DNA from 3 places in the Kitasatospora sp. NPDC053057 genome. Region 3 is predicted to be linked to each of the others. Evidence: riboswitches for the same ligand, from Rfam matches in the RefSeq annotation. Region 3 holds a riboswitch; each other region holds the start of a gene.
The links. Region 3 has a riboswitch for cobalamin ahead of ACIG5E_RS13795 (HoxN/HupN/NixA family nickel/cobalt transporter). Riboswitches for the same ligand answer to the same signal wherever they lie in the genome.

Region 1 (6,409 bases), on a different contig from region 3:
TCTCGACGGTCAGGCCGAAGCGGTCGAGTAGCTGCGGCCGCAGCTCGCCCTCCTCCGGGTTCATCGTGCCGACCAGCAGGAACCGCGCCGCGTGCCGCACCGACACGCCCTCGCGCTCGACGTAGGAGCGGCCCATCGCGGCGGCGTCCAGCAGCAGGTCCACCACGTGGTCCTGGAGCAGGTTCACCTCGTCGATGTACAGCACGCCGCGGTGCGCCCTGGCCAGCAGGCCGGGCTCGTACGCCTTGACGCCCTCGGCCAGCGCGCGCTCCAGGTCGAGCGAGCCGACGATCCGGTCCTCGGCCACACCGACCGGCAACTCGACCAGCTGGGAAGGCCGTTCAGTGCTGGTGGCGGCGGAGTGCGGCCCGTCCGGGCACTGCGGGTCCGGCGCGGCCGGGTCGCAGGCGAAGCGGCAGCCGTCCACGGTGGCGATGGAGGGCAGCAGCCCGGCCAGCGCGCGCACCATGGTCGACTTCGCGGTGCCCTTCTCACCGCGCACCAGCACGCCGCCCACGGCCGGGGAGACCGCGTTCAGCAGCAGCCCGAGCCGCAGGTCGGCCATGCCGACGACCGCGGTGAACGGATAGCGGACGTCACTCATGCGTCACTCCCAGGTGCCCCGGGCGGGAGGAACGGCAGCGTTCCGGCCGCCGGCACCCCGCCCTCGATCAGCTTCCACAGCGCGTCGGTGTCCGCGTGCTCCTCGATCAGGTCGCCCAGCCGGTCCAGCCGGGCCTCGCGCGCCGCGGCGAAGCAGGTGTCCGGCGCCGGCACGAACGCCCGCCCGGCCGACTCGGCGACCTCGCGCAGGAGTTCGCGGCGGAAGCCGTCGTTCTCCAGCACGCCGTGCCAGGTGGTGCCCCAGACCGAGCCGAGCCGGCAGCCGTCGAGGCTCTGCCCACCGCCATCGGAGATGAACCCGTCCCCGCCCTCGACGGAAACCACCCCGTGGTGGATCTCGTAGCCCTCGACCCGCTGCCCGTACGCCTCGCCGACCGGCCGCGCCAGCACCTTCTCGGTGCCGAAGCGGACGTCGGTCGGCAGCAGTCCCAGCCCGTCGACGACGCCCGCCTTGGACTCCACCTCGTCCTCGATCGAGCGCGCCAGCATCTGGTAGCCGCCGCAGACCCCGAGGATCGGCAGCCCGGCCGCCGCGCGCGCCTTCAGCGCCGGCTCCAGGCCGCGTTCGCGCAGCCAGGCGAGGTCCGCCACGGTGGCCCGGGTGCCGGGCAGCACCACCAGGTCGGCGTCGGCCAGTTCCTCCGGCCGGGTCGCCCAGCGCACCAGCACGCCGGGCTCCTGCGCCAGCGCGTCCAGGTCGGTGAAGTTGGACAGCCGGGGGAAGCGCACCACGGCCACCCGCAGCACGTCCGCCCCGAGCGGCCCGGGCCCGTCCGCCCGGTCCACCACCGTGGACAGGTCCAGCGAGTCCTCGGCGTCCAGCCACAGGCCCGGCAGCATCGGCAGGGTGCCCAGCACCGGACGGCCGGTCAGCTCCCGCAGCATCTCCAGCCCGGGTGCGAGCAGCCGGGCGTCGCCGCGGAACTTGTTGACGAACCAGCCCGCCACGTGCCGCTGGTCCTCCGCGGACAGCAGCGCCAGCGTCCCGTACATCGCCGCGAAGACCCCGCCGCGGTCGATGTCCCCGACCACCACCACGGGCAGGGCGGCGGCCGTGGCCAGGCCCATGTTGGCGATGTCCCGGTCGCGCAGGTTGATCTCGGCGGGCGAACCGGCGCCCTCGCACACCACCACGTCATAGCGCCGGCGCAGGTCCGCCAGGCACTCCAGGGCGCGCTCCAGCAGGACGGGCTTGCGCTCGCGGTAGTCCAGCGCGCCCACCTCGGCGACCGGCCGGCCGAGCAGCACCACCTGGCTGCGGCCGTCCGCGCCGGGCTTCAGCAGCACCGGGTTCATCGCCGCCTCCGGCTCCACCCGGGCGGCCTGCGCCTGCATCGCCTGGGCGCGGCCGATCTCGGCGCCGTCGGCGGTGACGAAGGAGTTCAGCGACATGTTCTGCGCCTTGAACGGCGCGACCCGCACGCCCTGGCGGGCCAGCCAACGGCAGATCCCGGCCGTCACCACGCTCTTGCCCGCGTCCGAGGTCGTCCCGGCGACCAGCAGTGCGTTCCTCATGCTTTGCCCCTCCTACGAAGAGCACGCAGCAGGACGTGCCCCGCGACCGTCGTACCCAGCGCCAGCGCGCCCACCCGCCGCGACAGCGTGCAGGCCCGCTCGATGTCGTCCACCGTCACCGGCCGCAACTCGGCGCCCAGCACCGGCCGGTGCTCCACCCGTTCGCCGTACTGGAGCGTCCCGCCCAGCCGCACGCCCACCGCGCCCGCGAAGGCCGACTCGGCCTGGCCCGCGTTCGGGCTCGGGTGCGCGGAGCCGTCCCGGCGCCAGACCCGCCAGGCGGTCCGGGGCTCGGGCGCGGCGGCCACCGTCAGCAGCGCGGTGAGCCGGGCGCCCGGCCAGCCCACGACGTCGTCCAGCCGGGCCGAGGCCCAGCCGAAGCGGGCGTAGCGGGGCGAGCGGTGGCCCACCATGGCGTCCAGGGTGTTCGCGGCGCGGAAGGCCAGCAGTCCCGGGGTGCCGGCCAGGGCGCCCCAGGTCAGCGCGTTCACCACGGCGTCGGCGGTGTTCTCGGCCACCGACTCGACCACCGCCCGGGCGATCTGCTGCCCGTCCAGCGCGCTCGGATCCCGCCCGCACAGGTGCGGCAGCCGCTCCCGGGCGGCCGTCAGATCACCCGCGGCCAGGGAGCGGCCGATGGTGCGCGCCTCCCGGGTCAGCGAGGTGCCGCCGAGCACCGTCCAGGTCGCGGCGGCCGCCAGCGCGGTCCGGCCCAGCGGACGGCGCCCGACCGTACGGTCCAGCGCCAGCGCGCCGGCCGCGACCACGCCCACGCACAGCGCCGTGTACCCGGCGCCGGCGGTACGGTCGTCGCGCCAGACGCGCCGCTCCAGGCGGGTGGCGGCGCTGCCGAACAGGGCGACCGGGTGACCGCGGCGCGGGTCGGCGAAACGGGCGTCGGCGGCGTAGCCCGCGACGGCGCCCAACGCGAAGGCGGCGGCGCGGGTCAGCGGGCGCACGACGGCGGCGGGCAGCTCGGAGTCCGACGGGGCGGGGCAGCCTGCATCGCGTGGGTGTCCTCACTCAGGGTCCGCGCCCTGGATCGACGTACCGGGGGCGAGAGTCTCCTGGCTTCCGGGTCGGACGCACCCCCGGGCCCTCCAGCGGCTTCTGACGGCCGCCGTGATGGGCCCCTCCTGCGCGATGGCGGGCAAGGAGGGATTCCGAGCGTGCTCCCCGGTGACAGTGGCGGGACCGCGCCGGACTCGCACCGGCTTCCTCTCCATGCCTCCGTTTGGCCCCAGGATCCCATCACGCGGCCGAACCGGGAGTCAACCGAGGTCAAGGAGGGGTCGGTCACACCCGAGGCCGTTGCCGCCCTGTGCGATCGCCCAGCGCGGGGGAGGGCCCGTCAGCTCCACTTCGTGCGTTCGGCGACTGGGACGGGCCGAGGGCCACACCTACCGTTCGGTGCCATGCGCCGCAGAAAGTCCCCCGCCACTGCCGCCCCTTCTCCCGTGCCGTTCTCACCCGAGGCCGCCCGCGCCCACCGGGCCGGCCTCGGGCTGACCCCCGAGCAGGTCGCCGAGGGCATGGCCGCGCACGGCGTACGGCTGCTGCCCGGCCACGTGCTCGCCTGGGAGGACGGCGAGCTGCGCCCCGGCGAGGCCGAGTTCATCGCCCTGGCCAGGGCCCTCTGGTGCCCGGCCGCCCAGCTGATGGACGGCCGCCCGGTGAGCCTGCGTGACCACCGCCTCGCCCGGGAGCTCGGCCAGGAGGCCGTCGCCGAGCGGGTCGGCGTGACGCTGCCCGCCTACCGGCAGGCCGAACTGACCGGCCACTGGGACGGTGACCCGGACCAGACCCACGCCCTCGCCCAGGTGCTGGGCCTGCGGCTGACCGAACTGGTCGCGGCCACCGGGCGCGGCGAGGCCCTCGACGGCCTGCTGCGCCAGTGCGTGGCCGGCCGCTGGCAGCCCCAGCTGCGCCCGCTCGCCCGCCTCGTCCCCGTCCCGGAAGCCGACCTCGCCGCCGTCCTCCCCGTCCTCCACCAGGAACACCACGTCCCCTCCCACTGGGGCGCCACCACCCAGCCCCGCACCCCCACCCCACCCCTCACCCCCCGCTTCTGGCACCTCCTCAGCACCCACGACCCCGACATCCCGGTCTGACCGTCCCCGGCCGTCCCCCGGACGGCCCAGTCCGGTGGCCGGGGGCGCGGTGCCCCGGTGGACTGGTGCTCGAATACCGTCCGGTCCGTGGAGCAGAGCGGGGAACGAAATGCGTTGGGGAACCGCAGCGGTCGTGGCGGCCGCCGCCGTCGGGGCCGGGGCCGCCGTCCTGGTGATAGGCCGCCGGGCCTCCGAGCGGATGGTCAGCCCGGGGGTGGGGCCGGGCCCGGCCGCGCAGGAGGCCGGACCCGTGGTGGTGCACAGCCTCGGCGTCGGCCGGGTCACCTTCAACCGCCGCCCCGAGAGCCTGCGGCCCGGTCGCTGGGCGGTCGAGTGGGATGACGACGGGCACGCGGTGGTCGAGGAGATCCTGTACCGCGACGCGCAGGGCGTCACCCGGCGGCTGGTCCGGGCCGACCGGGGCACCCTGACGCCCGGCACCGAGGTCCGCTTCACCCCGCGCGTGTACCTGGGCGACCCGACCGAGGCGCTCGGCCTGGCCTTCACCGCGACCGCCGCCGACGGCGAACTCGGCGCCCTCCCCGCCTGGCGGCTCGACGGAAAACGCGGCACCTGGGTGATCCTCGTGCACGGCCCTGAGGCCGACCGCCAGCAGACCCTCCCGGTGCTGCCCGTCCTGCACCGCCTCGGCCTGCCGGCCCTCGCCGTCACCTACCGCGGCGACGAGGGCGCCCCGGCCTCCCGGGACGGCTACAGCCACTTCGGCGAGACCGAGTGGCGGGACATCGAGTCGGCGGTGCGGCTGGCGCTCGACAGCGGCGCGGGCCGGGTGATCCTCTACGGCTGGTCGGTGGGCGCCACCGTGGTCCTGCGGACCGCGGCCCGTTCCGCCTACGCGCACGCGATCAGCGGGCTCATCCTCGACTCGCCGGTCCTCGATCTCCCGGGCTCCGCCCGCCGGGACGCCGCCCGGGCCGGTTTCACCGGTGCCTCCGCCGAGCTGGGCGCGCTGGCCGCGCAGGCCCGCACGGGTGTGGACCTCGCGGACTTCTCCCGCCTCGCCGAGGGCGCGGACCTGCGGGTGCCCACCCTGGTCCTGCACAGCCCGGACGACCGGATCGCCCCCTTCGGCACCGTGGAGCGCCTGGCCGCCGCCCGCCATGACGTGGTGAACCTCCAGCGCTTCCCGGGGGCCGAGCACGCAGCCCTGTGGAATTCGGCCCCCGACCACTACACCGAACTCCTCCGGCGCTGGCTGACCCCGCTGCTCTGAATCCGGGAATCCGCGGCCGCCCACTGAACAGCGCGCGAAGCAAAGCGAGGTAAAGCGAAGCAAGAGGCGAGGTAAGGCGGTAAAGGAGACAATTTGCTCCCGAACCCGGGAAGCTGCTCCGCTTTTTCCCCTGCGCCGACCGCACGGGAAGTCGGACCGGCCGACTTCCGGTGCGCCGCCACCGCCCAGCAGGCACATGCCACCTGGCCGGATTCCAGCCCTCTACTTCCGCCCGCACCCGCCTCCGCGGCTCCGAAACGCTCCGCTCCTGACGCGGAGAGTGACCGCCCGAGCGGGCAGCGCGACGCCTCACCACGCACCTGGCATGCCCCCGCCACACGTTTCCGGCCAGGCGGTTTGCCACTGTTGCCCGATCTTGCGGAGGTGCGGTACCCAGTCGTGCGCTCGTACGGACAACCGGATGTGACAGAAGGCCCGTGCAAGGGGAAGACTGCTCGACGTGACGTCTCGGAACCCGCGCGACCGTGATGCCCCGCTCCCGCCGACGATCGGTACCGGTGCGACGGTGACCCGTCTCCCCGGTACGGCCCACCGGCCCTCCGGTGGCAGGCCGGGCGGGGCCGGTGTACCCCGGCGACGAGGGCCCGCGCCGGCACCCGGCCGAGGTCGGGTCCCGGTGCCGGAGGGCTTCCCCGCACCGGCCGAGCTGGCGCCGCTGGCCCGCCGGATGCTGGTGGACGCCGTCCGGATCGCCCGCTGGGCCGGAGACCTGGAAGAGGTCGACAAGCGCGGCGAGCTCCTCCCGGAGGACGCCCGCGCCGCCGGCCGGGCGCTGGCCATGACGGTCGGCGCCGCCGCCAAGGCGTGGGGTCAGGCGCTGCTGGTGGGCCTGGTGGAGGCCCGGGACGGCGGAGCGGGCCCCGGCTGGCGCCTTCACGCCTGGGAGCACGACGACGAGGCCGTG
Region 2 (6,409 bases), on a different contig from region 3:
GTAGAAGTTGATGTCCACCACGCGGTCGAGGAACGTCACGGCGGTGCGCACGGTGGCGTCCAGCCGCTCCCAGTCCATGGCGTTGATCAGATCATCGGCGCGAGCATCAAGAGCCACGTGGGCACCGAGGTTGACCGAGCCGAGGTTGCAGACGGCGGTCTCGGAGTCGTCCGTGACCTCCAGGATCTCGGTGCACAGGTTGGAGGAGTGCACCGTGCGGCCCGGCAGCGCGGTCTGGTTGGCGGCGCGGTTGGAGGCGTCCTTGAAGGTCATCCAGCCGTTGCCGGTCTGCGCGAGGGTGCGCATCATGCGGGCGTAGAGGGTCTGCGCCGGGATGGTGCGGACGGCCTTGCCGGCCAGCTCGGCCTTGCGGTAGGCCTCGTCGAACTCCTCGCCCCACAGGTCGACCAGCTCGGGCACGTCGGCCGGGGAGAACAGCGACCAGTCGGCGTTGGCGTTGACCCGGCGCATGAACTCGTCCGGGATCCAGTGGGCCAGGTTGAGGTTGTGGGTGCGGCGCGCCTCCTCACCGGTGTTGTCGCGCAGCTCCAGGAACTCCTCGATGTCCGCGTGCCAGGTCTCCAGGTAGACGCAGGCCGCGCCCTTGCGGCGGCCGCCCTGGTTGACGGCGGCGACCGAGGAGTCGAGGGTGCGCAGGAACGGGACGATGCCGTTGGACTTGCCGTTGGTGCCGCGGATCAGGCTGCCGCGCGAGCGGATGCGCGAGTAGGACAGGCCGATGCCGCCGGCGTGCTTGGAGAGGCGGGCGATCTGCGCGTAGCGGTTGTAGATCGAGTCCAGGTTGTCCAGCGGCGAGTCGAGCAGGTAGCAGCTGGACATCTGCGGGTGCCGGGTGCCGGAGTTGAAGAGCGTCGGCGAGGAGGTCAGGTACTCCAGGCGGCTCATCAGGCCGTACAGCTCGGCCACCTCGCGCACCGACTGCTCGGAGTCGCCGACCGCCAGGCCGCAGGCGACGCGGAGCAGGAAGTGCTGCGGGGTCTCGATGACCTTGCGGGTGATCGGGTGGCGCAGCAGGTAGCGGGACTGCACGGTGCGCAGGCCGAAGTACTCGAAGCGGTCGTCGCCCTGGGTGTCGATCAGGGCGTCGAGGGCGGCGGCGTGCTTGGTGACGAAGGCCGCGGTGGTGTCGCCGATCAGGCCCTCGGCGTGGCCGACGGCGATCGAGGCGGAGAAGGTGACCGAGCCCTGGCTGTTCGCCTCGTCGACGATCTCCAGGGCGAGCAGGCGGGCCGCGAGCTTCGAGTACTGGGGGTCCTCGGCGATCATCGACGCGGCGGCGTCCACGGCCAGCCCGCGCAGCTCGGCGAAGTCCGAGCCGGCGTGGCGGCCGCGCAGCGCGGCGGCGGCGACATGGCCGGGGTCGACCTCGGTGAGGTCGGCGCTGCGGTCGGTGAGCAGCCGCAGCAGCGCGCCCCCGGGGTCGGAGACCGTCGGGTCGGTGAAGGCGGTACCGGAGCCCTGGGCGGGCAGGGTGGCTGAGGCAGCGGTGGTCAAGGCGCTCTCTCCTGGCGGCGATCGGCGGCGTGATCGGGGTCACCCGGGCCGATCTGGGCAGGGGAGCACGGCGCGAACGCAAAAAAGCCGTCGCGCGAGGCGTCTCCCCGGCCCGCCCGCGAGGCCCGGAGGGGTGGTGCTGAGTGCCGGCGCGGCCTCTGCGGGAGGGCCGTGGCGCACGCTGTCGGCAGGTACTCGGACTCGCGGACACGGCTGCTGGAGCCGCCCGCACACCGCTGCGGGGCAGTCCCGGACTCCCACCGGGTTCCCCTGCATCGACAGCAGGAGTGAGCATACATGTAGTGGTGTCTCAGTGATGCGACACCACATGTAGTGCGGCGCGGTGTATTGGTGCGATGACCGGCGGTGCCGGGGCAGGGGGCGGTTCGTGCCCGTCCGGGGCCGGGATCCGCGCCTCGGGCGGGTCGTCATCGCGCCTCGGGCGGGTCGGGCCGGCGCGCCGGGCGGGCCGGATCCGCGCGCCGGTCGTCCTGGTTTCGATGCGGAATGGTCACCGGGCGGATCGGCGGTCAGGGGGATGCCCTACGATCTGGGCGCATGAGCGACGGAACCGGCGTACCTGGGCACGGGCCGCAGGGAACGCCTCCCGCCGGGCCGGGGGGCACACAGAATCAGCAGCCGGCGGTGCCAGGCCCGGTGCCGCCGCCGAGCGGCGGCTTCGGCCCGCCGCCGGCCTCGTACGGGCCGGTGGCGCCGTCTGCGCAGCCGCTTTCGCAGCCCGTCCCGCCGGTGCCGCAGCCTCAGCCGCAGCCGGTCGCGCAGCCGCAGCCGCAGCCGGTCGCGCAGCCGCAGCCGGTGCAGCCGATGGCCCCTCAGCCGCAGTGGCAGCAGCAGGCGCCCCAGCAGCCCGTGCCGCCGCAGCGCGTCGAGCCGGACTGGGCGGCGCTGGCGGACCGCAACGAGGCCGCGGGCAAGCGCAAGCGCCGGATGAAGGTCATCGGCATCGTGGCCGCCGTCGTCCTGGTGGGCGGCGCGGCCGCGGGCGGCGTGCTGCTGTTCGGCAAGAAGGACGACCCGAAGAAGGTCGGCGGCGGCCCGGTCACCACCGCCTCCAACAAGCCGACCCCCGGCCCGTCGAGCGCGAGTTCGACCCCGGGAGGTCAGACGGACGACCCGTCGAAGCCGATCTGGGAGGCCGCCACCGATCCGGCGCCGCAGGACGCGGGGGCGCTGTTCTCCGCGATGCAGGTGACGGTGAACGGCGCGACCTGGAACCGGACCGTGGTCTCGCTGGACCAGCCCTGCTGGGACGGCAACTCCACCACCGGCGGGCTCGGCAAGATCCTCGGCGACCAGGGCTGCCAGAAGGTGCTCCGGGCGACGTACGTCTCCGGGGACAGCGCGGTGACCGTCGGCGTCGCGGTCTTCGACCACAAGATCCAGGCCGAGACCGCGACGAAGAACTACGCCGGCCAGCTCAAGGGCCTTCCCGCCCCCGGCGCCCCGGCGTTCTGCGCCAACCCCGGCTGCACCGGCACGCACAGCAGCCTGGGCCGGTACGCCTACTTCACCGTCGAGGGCTCGGCGAAGGGCGGCAACGCCCCCGACGCCACCGCGACGGCGGCGGCCTCCGGCTTCGCCGATCACGTGAAGGGCCAGCTGCTCCAGCGGGCCAAGGCGGCGGGCTCCGCCACGCCCGGTTCGCAGGGCACGCCGGTCGGCTGACCGGCCATGACACCCCGGTGCCGGCGGATCCGTTCGCCGGGACCGGGGGAGTGTGGCAGGCTCTCATCGGAGTCATTCGTACGCGTGTTCCGGTTGCGTCCGTGGGGGTCGGTACCGGCGAGCAACCGGAGGAGCGGTCGTGGCCCTGCCCAGTGCCCTGCGCGGCAAGTCGGCCGTCCTGGCCGCGGCCGGGGTCGTGGTCCTCGCGGGCACCTTCGCGCTGCTGGACCGGGACGACCGGGCCGACGTCGGCGAGCCCGTGCGGGTACCGGTGTCGGTCGGCGCCCCCGGGCGCACCCTGCCGCCGGACGTGGGCCGGGACCTGCTCGCCCGGGACCCGAAGGCCTCGCCGAACGCCCGCGCCGTCGACCAGTTCCTCACCGACCTGGAGGCCCAGGCCCGCACCGGGCAGAGCGGCGGCACGGTGATCGGCCAGCACGTCGAGGCGCACAACGAGCGCAACAACCCCGAGTACGGCGACTACCGGGGCACCAAGCAGGTCGGCTACTACTACAAGAAGGCCGCCGACATCACCGGCCGGCTGCCCGGCTTCCTGGAGACCGACCTCGGCCCCGGCTACGGCCAGAACGCCTGGGGCGTCGGCAACCCGCGCTCGTACTCGGCCGGCCGCTGGCCCACCTGCCGGACCGGCTGGCAGTACACCGACGACGCCGTCGACCTGATGGCCGACGTCTGGTCCGGCCACCCGCGTGCCGACGACGGCACCTACGACAGCTCCGGCGTCCAGCAGAACTGCGACGGCAGCAGCACCGACCTGCCCGACAACGGCGGCGCCCCGGCCGGGATCGTCGGCATGTCCTTCCACGAGCCCTACCCCGGATCGGACGTCAAGTCCTTCGACCGGGTGCTCTGTTCGAACTCCCCGGCGGCCAAGGACCCGGGCTGGTTCGGCCGGGTGGTGGACGCCGCGGACGGCACCCCCGAGTACCGCGCGCTGATCACCGACCTGTCCTACCTGGCCGACCACCTGGAGTACCTGGCCGCCCACGACGTGCCGGTGCTGCTGCGCCCGTACCACGAGATGAACGTCCAGGACTGCTCCAGCCGGTTCTGGTGGGCGGGCCAGAAGCCGGCCGACTACCAGGCGCTGTGGAAGATCACCTACAAGTACCTGGTGGAGACCAGGGGCCTGCACAACCTGCTGTTCGTCTGGACGCCGGTGTCCTGGGACGGCGCCCCGGGCGTGGACCCGTGGGACTACTACCCGGGCGCCCAGTACGTCGACGTGGTCGGGGTGGACGACTACAGCGGCAGCCCGGCGCACCCGATCGGCACCGGCGAGGTGTGGACCAAGCGCTACTACGACGGGCTCGCCGCCTACGACAAGCCGCGGATGCTGGCCGAGTCCTTCGCCGTACCCGTCAACTCCCGCCAGCCGGACACCCTTCGGCGCACGCCGTGGACGATCTGGACGGTCTGGGGGCAGTCGCTCACCGCCAACAACCTGGCCCCGGACCAGCCGCGCAACTCCGTCGCGGACGTCAACGCCACCTACCACAGCCCGTTGGCGATCACCGGCGGCTCCGGCTCGTCCGGCGGGACCATCGACTGGGGCGGACTGCACGTCCGCTGAGACCGGCCGAGGTCCGGGGAGGTCCGGGGAGGTCCGGGAAGATCCGTGCGGGATCGGTTGAACGGGCTGGATTCCGGGTCCGTTGCGCCGTGTGGCATCCTGTGGCGGCGATGCCGAGGGCTCGGTGGACGGTCGGGACAGGGCCGAAGGGGCGGGGGTAGGGGATGACACAGACGCGTCCGATGCGTGGGGCCGGTGGCCTGGCGATCGGCTGGGGCGTGGTGCTGCTCGGCTGGGCGGCCTACAACTGCTTCGGCCAGGTCGGCTTCGCCACGTACCTCAAGGGCGTCTTCTACTACGGCGGGACCTCGGTCGACGCCGAGACCGGAAGCCTCAACTACGGCCTGCTGTACCTGATCGCGGGCATCCTGCTGCTGCGCGGGCGCAACTGGGCGCTCGGGGTGGCGGCGGGCGTGGCTCTGGTCGAGGGCTACAACCGGGTGCGCAGCCTGACCGGCGCGCTGCTGGACAAGCCGCAGCGGGAGTGGTTCACCGGGACCACCGAGGGCGGGCTGAAGCTCGCGACCTTCGCGCTCGGCGTGGTCGTCACCGCGGCGCTGATCCTGCTGCTGGCCCGCTCCAAGTGGCGGGAGCAGCCGGAGGGGGCCGCGGCCGGGGAGCCGCACTGGTCGATCATGCAGACCGTGCCGGCCGCGCCGACGCCCGTGCCGTACGCCCAGCAGCAGCCTCAGCCGGTGCAGCCCCAGCCCCAGCCGCAGGCCGCCTGGCCGCAGCAGCCGCCGGCCCAGCCGGGGTGGCAGCAGCAGCCGGTCGCGCCCCAGCCCCAGCCCTCCGCCTGGCCCCCGGCACAGCCCCAGCCGCCGCAGCCGCTCCCGTACGCCCAGCAGCCGACCCAGACGGCGACGTCGTACCAGCCGGCCCCGGCCCCGGCCCCTGCCCCGCAGCCGTGGCCCCCTGCCCCGCCCGCGCCCGGCCAGCCGGCCCCCGGCCCGGTGGTGCCGCCGCCGGCCGCCCCCGGCCCGGTGGTGCCGCCGCCGGCCGCCGCACCGCCGGCGGACCGCCCGCCGCAGGCCTGACCACTCACCGAGGACCCGAGCCCCGCCCCGGGGCCGGACCGCTACCAGACGAGGAACGACTTCCGCCATGACATCGACAGCCCCCGTGCGGACGGTGCTCACCACGTCCCGCGAGGCCGCCCGGCTCGCCGAGCGACAGATGTCGTGGAAGCCCCGGGTGCTGCCGTTCTACGTCGCCTTCCTGATCATCTTCGGCTTCTCGCTCTGGGCGTACGTGCCCAACCCGACCCCGCTCGGCTGGGCCATCACCATCCTGTGGGGCATGCCGGTGTTCGGCGTGCTGATCGGCTTCCAGGGCGTGCTGATGGTCCGCCGGCGGCTGCGCCAGGTGGACAGGATGACCCCGCCGGCGCCGGTCGAGGACGACTTCCTGATCGTGCTGGTGCCGACCATCGGCCGCCACGACACCTACCCGGCGCTGGAGCGCTCGGTGCTCTCGTACGTCGAGCACCTGCCCCCGTACTTCCCGTGGATGCGGGTGGACATCCTCACCGAGGAGGGCTGCGCCGCCGCCGAGAAGATCGACGAACTGGCCGAGCGCCACCCGCTGATCCGGGTGGTGACCGTGCCTAAGGCG
Region 3 (6,409 bases):
CCGAGGCGATGGGCCGCCCGCCCCGGGTGGACGACCACGGCGGCGAGGTGTACGTCTACCGCCGCGCCGCGATGCCCTGCCTGGTCTGCGGCACCGACGTGCGGACGGAGGAGCACGCGGCGCGCAACCTGTTCTGGTGCCCGACCTGCCAGGCGGCCTGAGACGGATTCAGCCCCGGGGGTGGCCCCACGCCGTAGGCTGGGGCCCGGGCCGGTCGGAGGGAGCGGACGGGTGGACGGCTACGAGGTGTCCAACAGCATGTCGGGCACGGTGCACGGGCACGTGATCCAGGGGCAGAACGTCACGGTCCACCTGCCGCCGAAGCACCGGAGCCCGCACCAGGTGCGTCCGCCGCGGGCGAGCTTCGTCAACCGTGAGCGCGAACTCGCGGCGCTCACGGCCGCGTTGGCCGAGTCCGACCGGGGCGGACCGGCGATCGTCGTGTTCACCGGCCTGGGCGGCGTCGGCAAGACCGAGCTGGTGGCGAAGTTCGCCACCGAGCAGGCGGCGCACTTCCCGGGCGGCGTGCTGTACGCCGACCTCAAGGCCTACCGGCACCGGTCCGCGGTGGACCTCGCCGGGGTGCTGGAGGGCTTCCTGCGCGCCCTCGGGGTCCGGCCTCCGGACGTGGAGGCGGAGCGGTTCGGGGAGTTCCGCACCATCACCGCGGATCAGCGCTGCCTGGTCTTCCTGGACAACGTCGAGCACGCCGCCGAGGTCCGCGCCCTGCTGCCGTCCAGCGGGCTGGTGGTGGCGGCCGGCCGGCGGCGGCTGGACGCGCTGCGGATGGACGGTGCCCAGGTGCTGCAGCTGGACCGGCTGAGCGCGGCGGCCGGCGCGGCACTCGTCCGGGGCTGGCTGAGCGCCGGGCGCGGCACCGACACGGAGGTCGCGGCGCTGGTGGAGCGGTGCCAGGGACTGCCGCTCGCGTTGAACGCCGTCGGGAGCCAGCTGCTGGGCCGGGGCCGCCTGTCCGTCGGCCAGGTGGTGGCGGAACTGTCCCACCAGGAAGGAAGGTTGGCCATCCTGAACAACGAGGAGGGGAACCTCCACGAGACCTACGACCCGGTGTACGAGCGGCTCTCGCCGCACGGCCGGTCGCTCTACCGGCTGATCGGCGTGCACCCGGGGCCCTTCGTGTCGGCCGAACTGGCCGAAGCGGCGGGCGTCGAGCGGGCGGAGGAGGCCCTGGACGAGCTGTGCGCCGCGCACCTGCTGGACGTGGTCGTCGACCAGGGGCCGGGCGAACGCTTCCAGGCCCATGACGTGGTGCGGACCCACGCCTACGCCTGCGCCCGGGAACTGCCGGGCCGGGGCGGGCTGTTGGCCCAGGTGGTGGCGTACTACCGGGGCAGGGCCTCGCTGGCGGACCGTGCGATGGGCCCGCGACTGCGCCTGCAGGAGCCGAGCGGCGAGGGCCTGCCCGGGTTCCCCTCCGGGGCGGCCGCGCTGGAGTGGCTCCACGCCGAACGGGCCGACCTGCGCGCGGTGGTGGAGGCGGCGGCCGAGCGGCAGTGGCACGACGAGGTGTGGCGGCTGTGCGAGTCGCTGTGGCCGCTGTACCACAGCCGCAAGCTGTACTCGGACTGGATCGCCACCCACGAGGTCGGGATCGAGTCGGCCCGGTGGGCCAACAATCCGGACGCGGTGGTCCGGATGCACAACCAGCTGGCTCGGGCCCACTACGAGCGGGAGGACTTCCCGCTGGCCGCCGAGCAGTTGGCGCTCGCCGAGGAGCAGGTGCCGCTGGTGGCCGACCGCCGGGTGGTGGGCGTGCTGTACGAGACGGACGGCCTGCTGTGCCTGGCCGACGGCCGTCCGGGGGACGCGGTCGAGAAGTTCACGCTGGCCCGGGAGGCCAACGAGGGCGACGCGCACGGCGAGATCGTGCAGAGCTACAACCTGGCGCAGGCGCTGATCGCCGACGGCCGCCCGGACGACGCGCTGGCCGTGCTGGCCGAGGCCACCGCCCGGGCCGCGGCCACCGAGGACCACGACATGCTGATGAAGCTGCCGCTGGTGCACGCCCGGGCCCACCGGGCCCTCGGGCAGCTCGCCCTCGCGGTCGAGCACGCCGGCACCTGCGTCGAGCGGGCCAGGGCCCGCAAGCAGTACGCCAAGGAGGCCCAGGCGCACACCCTGCTGGTCGCTCTCGCCGAGCAGCTGGACGACGCCGAGCTGGCCGAGCGCAGCCGGGCGCGGCTGCGGGAGCTGCGGGGCTAGGGAGCTGCGGGGCTGCGAGGCCAGGGGCTCCGCTAGGGCCCGGCGAGGAACGAGACCCGGGTGCGGTGCTCGCCGGTGCGGACGGTGAGTCCGTGGTCGGGCAGGCCCGCCGGGTCGCCGCCGTCGGCGAGCCAGCAGGCCACGGCGGAGCCGAGCAGGAGCGGGTCGAGGCTGGGGTCGGGGCAGCCGAAGTCCCGTTCGGCGCGGGCTTCGAGGAGCAGGCCGCTGTGCAGCCGGAGCAGGTGGCGGGCCGGGCCGAGGGCGGCCACCGCTACGGCGAGGCCGGGCAGTTCGAGGGAGGTGTCGGCGAGCCAGCGGACGGCGGGGCGTTCGGCGTGCGGCTCGGTCCGGGCGAGGACCTCGGCCGTGTAGCGCAGGGCGTCGCCGGGGTGGTCGTCGGTGAGGGCGTGGAAACCGCGCGGGGTGTGGTCGTCCGGGTGGAACGGGTAGCGCCGCAGGCTGACCTCGGTGCCCTCGCTCTTGCCCTCGACGTCGTACGCGGTGGGCCCGTCACCGGTCGGGCGGGGCGCGGGCTTGGGGTAGGGCGGCAGGACCGGTTCGTCGGCGGGTTCGTCCAGGCCGTCGAGGAAGGAGTAGAGCAGCGGGCGCAGCACCCGGGCGGATCGGCCGCGGTGGGCGAGCGAGCGGTCGGTGAGGTCGCTCAGGTCGGCCGGGTCCCGGGCGAGGGCGAGTTCGAGCTGGGCGGCGAGGTCGCCGTCGGGGTCGAGCGCGGGTGCGTGCTGGCCGAAGGCGTAGCTGGGGGAGCGCGGGTCGAGTTCGGCGGCGCCGGTGGCGACGAGCAGGGTGCGGCGTTCCAGGGCGGCGCCGTAGACGGAGACCGAGCCGTGGTCGCCGATCAGGCAGTCGGCGGCGACGAGCGCGGCCTGCCAGCCCCGGTGGGGCGGGATGAGGCGCAGGCCCATCCGGCGGGCGTCGTCGAGCAGGGCTTCGGGGTCGTGCCGGCTCCACACGTTGGGGTGGAGCACGACGGCGACGGTGTACTCGTCGGCGGGCAGGCGCCGGACCAGCCGTTGGGGCAGGTCGGGGTGGCGGCCGAATAACGAGTGCTCGCTCCAGGTGGAGTTGACGACGACGAGCCGGCGGCCGTCGACGGCGCCGAGCGCGGCCCGGTAGCCGTCGCGGGAGCGTTCGCTGCGCAGGATCCGGTCGAAGCACGGGTCGCCGACGACCTGGGCGACGTCCAGTGCCTCGGGGCAGGAGACCCGCAGCCGGTCCAGCTGCTCGGGGTGGGAGAGGCCGAGGACGTCGACGAACACCCGCCCGTGGTAGGTGAGTTCGTGGCGGGAGAGACCGGCGGCGCTGACCGTGTCGCCGGTGGACTCGGGGACCAGGCGGTTGTAGCCGGCGCCGTGCGGCAGCACGACCAGGTGGGCGTCCAGGCGGTGCATGGAGGCATGGACGGCGCAGGCGACGGCCAGGTCGAAGCGGCGCCGGACGGCGTCCTCCCAGTCCAGCACGGTGTAGCCGGGCAGGCCGTGGAGGAAGTCGTCCAGGGCGCGGTCGGCGAAGGCGGAGCCGGGGTTGACGGTGAAGTACCGCTCGATGCCGTCCGGGTTCAGCAGGGTGAGGACGTCCAGGACCCTGGTCGCCGAGGTGAGGGTGCGGGCGACCGCCAGCACGCGGGCCTTGACCGGGCGGGTGTTCCAGCGGTCGGCGGGCCAGACGTGGGGGTGGGACGGCACATCGTGATCGTACTCATCCGGCCGGGTCGTGGCGGCCGTTCAGGGGCAGACGGGCGGCCCCGAGTGTCGGTCAGCCCGTGGCCGCGGTCGGCTCCTCGTGGTCGGCGGCGGCGCACTCGTCGAGGAGGGGGCGCATGCCGTCGTCCACGAGCCGGTAGCGCACCACGCGTCCGTCCTTGTCGCCGGTGACCACGCCCGCGGTGCGGAGCAGTCGCAGCGCCTGGGAGACGGCGGGGTCGCGCATGCCGGTGGCCACGGCCAGGTCGCTGACGGCGAGCGGGCCGGCCCGGTGGAGGGCGAGCAGCAGGGCGAGCCGTCCGGGGTCGGCGACCAGGGAGAACCGCTCGGCCCAGGAGCGGACGTGCTCGGTGTCACCGATGGCGGCGATGGCTTCGCAGACCCGGTGGCCGTCGATGGTGCGGTGGCCCGCGCGGTCGGCCGGTACGAGATGCATGCGGACATTCTGGCAGCTCACGACCTGTGATCCTGGACACCTGCACAGGTGCGCAACCTTGCGAGGGTGGTGTTCTGCCCCTACGGTGTTCCCCGCCGTGGTGCTCGGGAAGACCGGTGACGGACCCTCAGCAGGTCCCAGTCCGGAGCGGCCCTCGCCACTGTGATCGGGGGAGAGTTGTCCGAACCCACGTGCCACTGGGCGCCTCGTGCGCCTGGGAAGGCGGGTCCGGAAGCCCCGTAAGCCAGGAGACCGGCCACGGCATCTCACGAAGTCATTCCACGAGGTGCTGGAGCGTGATCCGAAGATGACCCTGCCCGAAACCGCCACTCCCGTCGAGGCGGCCCCCTCCGTCCTGCCCGCCTTCCGGTGGAAGCGCGAGGACACCATCCGTACCGCCGGGCTGATGGGGGTGATCCTGGCCATGCACGTGGTGGCGTTCGGGACGCTCGTCTTCCTGGTCGCCCCGCGGAACTACGCCGTCGGCACCCAGGTCTTCGGGGTCGGCCTCGGCATCACCGCGTACACCCTGGGCATGCGGCACGCCTTCGACGCCGACCACATCGCGGTGATCGACAACACCACCCGCAAGCTGATGGCGGACGGCAAGCGGCCGGTCTCGGTGGGCTTCTGGTTCGCGCTCGGCCACTCCTCGATGGTGGTCCTGATGGCCGCCCTGGTGGCGGGCGGCGCCCAGCTGGCGAACACGCTGATGGACGACGACTCGGCCACCCACAAGTGGCTCGGGGTGGTCGGCACCACGGCCTCCGGCGCCTTCCTCTACCTGATCGGCGCGCTCAACCTGGCGGCGCTGCTCGGCATCCTCAAGGTGTTCCGCTCGATGCGGGCCGGGCGGTACGACGAGGCGGAGCTGGAGGAGCACCTCAACTCGCGCGGCTTCATGGCCCGGATCCTGAACCGGGCGACCCGCTCGATCACCCGGCCCGGGCAGATGTTCCCGGTCGGCATGGTGCTGGGCCTGGGCTTCGACACCGCGACCGAGGTCACCCTGATGGTGATGGCCGGTTCGGGCGCGGCGGCCGGGCTGCCCTGGTACGCGATCGTCTGCCTGCCGCTGCTGTTCGCGGCCGGGATGAGCCTGTTCGACACCCTGGACGGGACGTTCATGAACTTCGCGTACCAATGGGCGTTCTCCAACCCGGTGCGCAAGGTCTACTACAACCTGACCATCACCGGGCTGTCGATCGCGGTGGCCTTCATCATCGGCACCATCGAGCTGGTCGGCGTGCTGCACGAGAAGCTCGACCTGACCGACCCGGTGACCGGGTTCATCGCGGACATCTCGCTGGACAACGTCGGCTACGCGATCGCGGGCCTGTTCGTGGTGGTGTGGGCGATCGCCATCGCGTACTGGAAGCTGGCGGGCGTCGAGAAGCGCTGGACGCCCACCGGGCAGGGGTGACGACCGGCGGTCACGCCGCGGCGAGCAGCACCGTGCCCGCGCCGGCGAGCCCGCGACGGCGAGCCCGGCCCGTCCCGCCGCCGCGCTGAGTCGGGGGTGCTCGGCGGGCGGTTCGGGCCGGGGGTTCGTAGGCTCGACGCATGGCGGATGCGTACGTGGGTCGGCGGGAGCGGGTGAGGGAGTACTGCAGTGCGGCCGGGGCCGATGCGGCGCTGATCACCCGGGCGGCGAACGTGCGGTATCTGACGGGCTGCGCGCCCTGTGGGGCGACGCTGCTGCTGACCCGGGAGCGGGCGCTGCTGTCGCTGCCCGACGACCTGCCGCCCGACGATTCGGGGGAGCACCTGATCGACACGGAGGTCACCCAGGCGCCGGTGTCGGCCGGGGCGGACACCGCGCTGGCCGCGGCCGCCGCGGCCGGGCGGCTGGGGGTGCGGGACCTCGCGGTGGAGGAGCACGACCTGACCGTCACCCGGCACCGCGCGGTGGCGGACCTGGTGGAGGGGGCCCGGCTGGCGGACCTCGGCCAGGTGGTGGAGCGGCTGCGGGTGGTGAAGGACGAGCACGAGATCGCCGACCTGCGGATCGCCGCCGAGATCGCCGACC

Region 1: it holds a riboswitch for cobalamin, as region 3 does, so the genes downstream of both, ACIG5E_RS23010 (cobalamin biosynthesis protein) here and ACIG5E_RS13795 (HoxN/HupN/NixA family nickel/cobalt transporter) in region 3, are expected to answer to the same signal.
Region 2: it holds a riboswitch for cobalamin, as region 3 does, so the genes downstream of both, ACIG5E_RS09965 (ribonucleoside-diphosphate reductase subunit alpha) here and ACIG5E_RS13795 (HoxN/HupN/NixA family nickel/cobalt transporter) in region 3, are expected to answer to the same signal.

The regions. Positions count from the first base shown of each region.
Region 1 is NZ_JBITZP010000022.1:8,250-14,658, reverse strand. It holds gene ACIG5E_RS23020 (putative cobaltochelatase) at 1-604, opposite strand, end outside; gene ACIG5E_RS23015 (cobyric acid synthase) at 601-2,139, opposite strand; gene ACIG5E_RS23010 (cobalamin biosynthesis protein) at 2,136-3,098, opposite strand; cobalamin riboswitch at 3,200-3,361, opposite strand; gene ACIG5E_RS23005 (transcriptional regulator) at 3,597-4,250, shown strand; gene ACIG5E_RS23000 (alpha/beta hydrolase family protein) at 4,360-5,484, shown strand; gene ACIG5E_RS22995 (hypothetical protein) at 6,122-6,409, shown strand, end outside.
Region 2 is NZ_JBITZP010000006.1:237,718-244,126, reverse strand. It holds gene ACIG5E_RS09965 (ribonucleoside-diphosphate reductase subunit alpha) at 1-1,491, opposite strand, end outside; cobalamin riboswitch at 1,684-1,827, opposite strand; gene ACIG5E_RS09960 (hypothetical protein) at 2,266-3,201, shown strand; gene ACIG5E_RS09955 (glycoside hydrolase family 26 protein) at 3,341-4,795, shown strand; gene ACIG5E_RS09950 (hypothetical protein) at 4,960-5,832, shown strand; gene ACIG5E_RS09945 (glycosyltransferase family 2 protein) at 5,900-6,409, shown strand, end outside.
Region 3 is NZ_JBITZP010000010.1:73,602-80,010, reverse strand. It holds gene ACIG5E_RS13815 (Fpg/Nei family DNA glycosylase) at 1-161, shown strand, start outside; gene ACIG5E_RS13810 (AAA family ATPase) at 232-2,223, shown strand; gene ACIG5E_RS13805 (hypothetical protein) at 2,256-3,926, opposite strand; gene ACIG5E_RS13800 (ArsR/SmtB family transcription factor) at 3,997-4,380, opposite strand; cobalamin riboswitch at 4,462-4,656, shown strand; gene ACIG5E_RS13795 (HoxN/HupN/NixA family nickel/cobalt transporter) at 4,688-5,803, shown strand; gene ACIG5E_RS13790 (M24 family metallopeptidase) at 5,944-6,409, shown strand, end outside.